Regions from separate parts of the Enterobacter cloacae complex sp. HYC080_NIDB genome, predicted to be linked through region 2. Evidence: predicted binding sites of a transcription regulator. Region 2 holds the regulator's gene; the other holds the start of a gene.

Region 1 (2,205 bases), 1.3 Mb from region 2:
AAGCTGCGGGTTGTCCGCCGTCGCCTTGGTGGCAAAGGACATGTAATAGCTGAAGCCGATATAATCAACGCAACCCTGGCGCAGCGCTGCTTTATCCTCATCGGTAATATCCAGCGCGAACCCGCGACGTTCAAAGTAGTTGAGCAGATGCTGCGGGTACTTACCGCGGACGTGCACGTCGGTAAACCAGTAGCGACGGTGCATCGCATTCATCGCCATCATCATATCGTCCGGCGCGCAGGTCAGCGGATAGATAGGACACATAGCAATCATGCAGCCGATCTGCAGCGACGGATTAATTTCGCGTCCCGCCTTCACCGCCAGGGCGCTGGCCACCAGCTCGTAGTGCGCGGCCTGGAACATGACCGGCTCACGGTCTTCACCCGGCGCATACTTCAACCCGGAGTTGGTGAACGGCGCAAAATCTTCGTGGAAGTTAGCCTGGTTGTTGATCTCATTGAAGGTCATCCAGTATTTCACTTTATGCTGATAGCGCTGGAAGACCACTTTTGCAAAACGAACGAAAAAGTCGATCAGCTTACGGTTGCGCCAGCCGCCGTATTCCGTCACCAGGTGGAAAGGCATCTCGAAGTGAGAAAGCGTAATAACCGGTTCGATGCCGTACTTCAGGCATTCGTCGAACAGATCGTCATAGAATTTCAGGCCAGCCTCATTAGGCTCCCGCTCATCGCCTTTCGGGAAGATACGCGTCCAGGCGATGGAGGTACGGAAACATTTGAACCCCATCTCGGCAAAGAGTCTGATGTCTTCTTTATAACGATGGTAGAAATCAATGGCTTCATGGTTAGGGTAATTCTTCCCTTCCAGCACGCCGTTGGTGATTTCACGCGGTACGCCATGCGCACCCGCCGTCATGACGTCGGCAACGCTTACGCCCTTGCCGCCCTCTTTCCAGCCGCCTTCCAGCTGATGCGCCGCAACGGCACCACCCCACAGAAAATCTGCTTTAAATCCTGACATTCGCTTTCCCTCATTCTGCGTTATTTTCTGCAAAAACAATTACAGAAACCGGTTTCAGTTCGATGATGTGCAAAGGGGTTATCCGTTGCAAGCAGATCACCGAAACCGGTTTCATTTTCGTGAACAGAGTCAAGTTTGTTGCCCCGCAATGGCCAGAGAGAAAAAAAGATCCCTCCACCGAGAATAGGCTCGCAAACGTTTGCCTGGACTGTTAGAATTGCGCCGATTTTTCTTACTAGCTATGCAATCGCGTGGGGACTTGAGCCGTGACCAACAAAACTTCTCTCAGCTACAAAGATGCCGGTGTTGATATTGACGCAGGTAATGCGCTGGTTGACCGAATCAAAGGTGTGGTGAAAAAAACCCGCCGCCCGGAAGTGATGGGGGGTCTGGGTGGATTCGGCGCACTGTGCGCGCTGCCGCAAAAATATCGTGAACCTGTTCTGGTCTCGGGAACTGACGGCGTAGGCACCAAACTGCGCCTGGCGATGGATTTAAAACGTCACGACACGATCGGTATCGATCTGGTTGCGATGTGCGTGAATGACCTGGTGGTTCAGGGTGCAGAACCCCTGTTCTTCCTCGATTACTACGCGACCGGCAAACTGGATGTGGATACCGCAGCCAGCGTCATTAACGGTATCGCCGAAGGCTGTCTGCAGTCCGGCTGCGCGCTGGTGGGCGGTGAAACCGCGGAAATGCCTGGCATGTATCACGGCGAAGATTATGACGTCGCAGGCTTCTGCGTCGGTGTAGTAGAAAAATCAGAAATTATCGACGGCAGCAAAGTGGCTGATGGTGATGTGCTGATTGCGCTGGCTTCCAGCGGCCCACACTCCAACGGCTACTCTCTGGTGCGTAAAATTCTCGAAGTCAGCGGTTGCGACCCACAAACCACTGAGCTTGAAGGTAAACCGCTGGCTGACCATCTGCTGGCCCCGACCCGCATCTACGTGAAAAACGTGCTGGAGCTTATCGAGAACGTTGACGTTCACGCCATTGCCCACCTGACCGGCGGCGGCTTCTGGGAAAACATTCCGCGCGTCCTGCCGGATAACACCCAGGCGGTGATCGACGAATCCTCATGGCAGTGGCCGGCAGTCTTTAACTGGCTGCAGACCGCAGGCAACGTGAGTTCTCACGAAATGTACCGCACCTTTAACTGCGGCGTGGGCATGGTTATCGCCCTGCCAGCAAGCGAAGCCGATAAAGCGGTTAAGCTGT
Region 2 (2,205 bases):
GGTGAACAGCGAAAACTTCAGATCGGAACTCATCAATTTTTCTCCTTTTAATCCCCCCACGAAAAGTGAGCTTGCTCATTTTTGCACAGTTTACGTCAAAAATCTTCCCGGATTTAAGCTGATAACCACTTTACCTCTTCCCCTTTTCATCAAGATAGGACAAAATTCCACGCTAAATTTATTAGCGTACCGGCCATTGACCCCCTCCTGACGTCCCGTGTCGTTTTCCTGGCGTACCGCAATCTAAAATTGCGTGATAAGGGTGAGAGAAGGCAAACGTTTACCTTCAAGTATTTCAGGAGTTTAGGATATGGTCTGGAGTGACATTTAATGGCAACAATTAAAGACGTAGCAAAACGCGCAAACGTTTCCACTACAACCGTATCACATGTAATTAACAAAACCCGCTTTGTGGCGGAAGAGACGCGCAACGCCGTCTGGGCAGCAATCAAAGAGCTGCACTACTCGCCAAGTGCGGTTGCGCGCAGCCTCAAGGTGAATCACACCAAATCGATTGGTCTGCTGGCGACCAGCAGCGAAGCGGCCTATTTTGCTGAGATCATTGAGGCGGTAGAGAAAAACTGCTTCCAGAAAGGCTATACCCTGATTCTGGGCAACGCGTGGAACAGCATTGAAAAACAGCGAGCCTATCTCTCCATGATGGCGCAGAAGCGCGTGGATGGCCTGCTGGTGATGTGTTCCGAGTACCCGGAATCCGTACTGTCGATGCTTGAAGAGTATCGACATATCCCGATGGTGGTGATGGACTGGGGTGAAGCCCGTGCGGATTTCACGGATTCCGTTATCGACAACGCCTTTGAAGGCGGCTATATGGCGGGCCGTTATTTGATCGAACGCGGTCATCGTGAGATTGGCGTGATCCCGGGTCCGCTTGAGCGTAACACCGGTGCAGGTCGTCTGGCTGGCTTTATGAAAGCAATGGAAGAAGCGCTGATCACCGTGCCAGAAAACTGGATCGTACAGGGTGACTTTGAGCCGGAATCAGGCTACCGCGCGATGCAGCAGATTGTCTCCCAGCAACATCGTCCTACCGCCGTTTTCTGCGGGGGCGACATCATGGCGATGGGCGCGCTCTGTGCGGCCGATGAGCTGGGTCTGCGCGTCCCGCAGGACATTTCCGTGATCGGCTATGACAACGTGCGCAACGCACGCTTCTTTACCCCTGCGCTGACCACCATTCACCAGCCGAAAGATTCGCTGGGTGAAACGGCCTTCAACATGCTGCTCGACAGGATCGTCAACAAACGTGAAGAGTCGCAGTCCATTGAAGTCCACCCGCGCCTCATCGAACGCCGTTCCGTTGCGGATGGTCCGTTCCGCGACTACCGTCGTTAATCGCTTTACGGAGCCAGTCACACTGGCTCCCGTAACCATTCCCGGTTAAGCGTTTCGCTGTCCCCCAGATAATCCAGCAGCCAGGCCATAGCAGGTGAAACATCATTTTGTTGCCAGGTCAGGCAGCAAGCCGCATCCGGGAACGGATTCTCCAGCGTCAGTTCAACCCACTCGCCGGTGTCGATTCTCGGGCGCGCAAAATGAACGGGCACCATCGCGACGCACAGCCCTGCACTGAGGCAGGTCGCCGACGATTCCCAGTCCGGGGCGACCACGCGACGCTGGTTATCCAGCAGCCAGGTGATACGCTTGGGCAGCGAGCGGGAGGTGTCCTCCAGCACCAGCGACGGCCAGTTACGCAGGGTATCGTCGCTTAACGGCCCCTCCATGGCCGCCAGGGGATGATCGCGTGCCACTACGCATTTCCAGCTCAGCATCCCCATATCGCGAAAGGCGTAGCGTCCCCCAACCGGAATCGCCTGCGTCGCCCCAATCGCCATTTCTACCCTGCCGTCCGACAGCGCGTCCCACACGCCGTTGAACACTTCCTGCGAAACACGCAACTCAACGTCAGAAAAATGACGATAGAAATCGACGATCATTTGCCGGGTGCGCTCCGGCTTCACGATATTATCGACCGCGATGGAAAGATGCCCCCGCCAGCCGTTAGCGATCTGCTGACACTGTTCGCGGGTGATCTGCATTTTTTTGATAACAGAACGCCCTTCTTTCAAAAACCACGCCCCGGCAGGCGTTAATTCCACATCACGATGTCGCCGTTCAAACAGCGGAACGGCCAGCCACTCTTCTAGCTGACGCACCGTATAGCTGATTGCCGACGGGACGCGG

What was found. The regulator PurR, encoded in region 2, represses purine synthesis genes. The targets are predictions, from matches to a motif close to CANGCAAACGTTTGCNTG.
Region 1: a site for PurR is predicted at 1,170-1,187, ahead of purM (phosphoribosylformylglycinamidine cyclo-ligase). Genes of this name have one in related genera too.

Annotation. Positions count from the first base shown of each region.
Region 1 covers NZ_CP114212.1:1,259,062-1,261,266, reverse strand. Annotated here, with positions in the region: gene O1723_RS05985 (6-phospho-beta-glucosidase) at 1-981, opposite strand, end outside; gene purM (phosphoribosylformylglycinamidine cyclo-ligase) at 1,248-2,205, shown strand, end outside.
Region 2 covers NZ_CP114212.1:2,551,587-2,553,791, forward strand. Annotated here, with positions in the region: gene cydH (cytochrome bd-I oxidase subunit CydH) at 1-33, opposite strand, end outside; gene purR (HTH-type transcriptional repressor PurR) at 331-1,356, shown strand; gene punR (DNA-binding transcriptional activator PunR) at 1,374-2,205, opposite strand, start outside.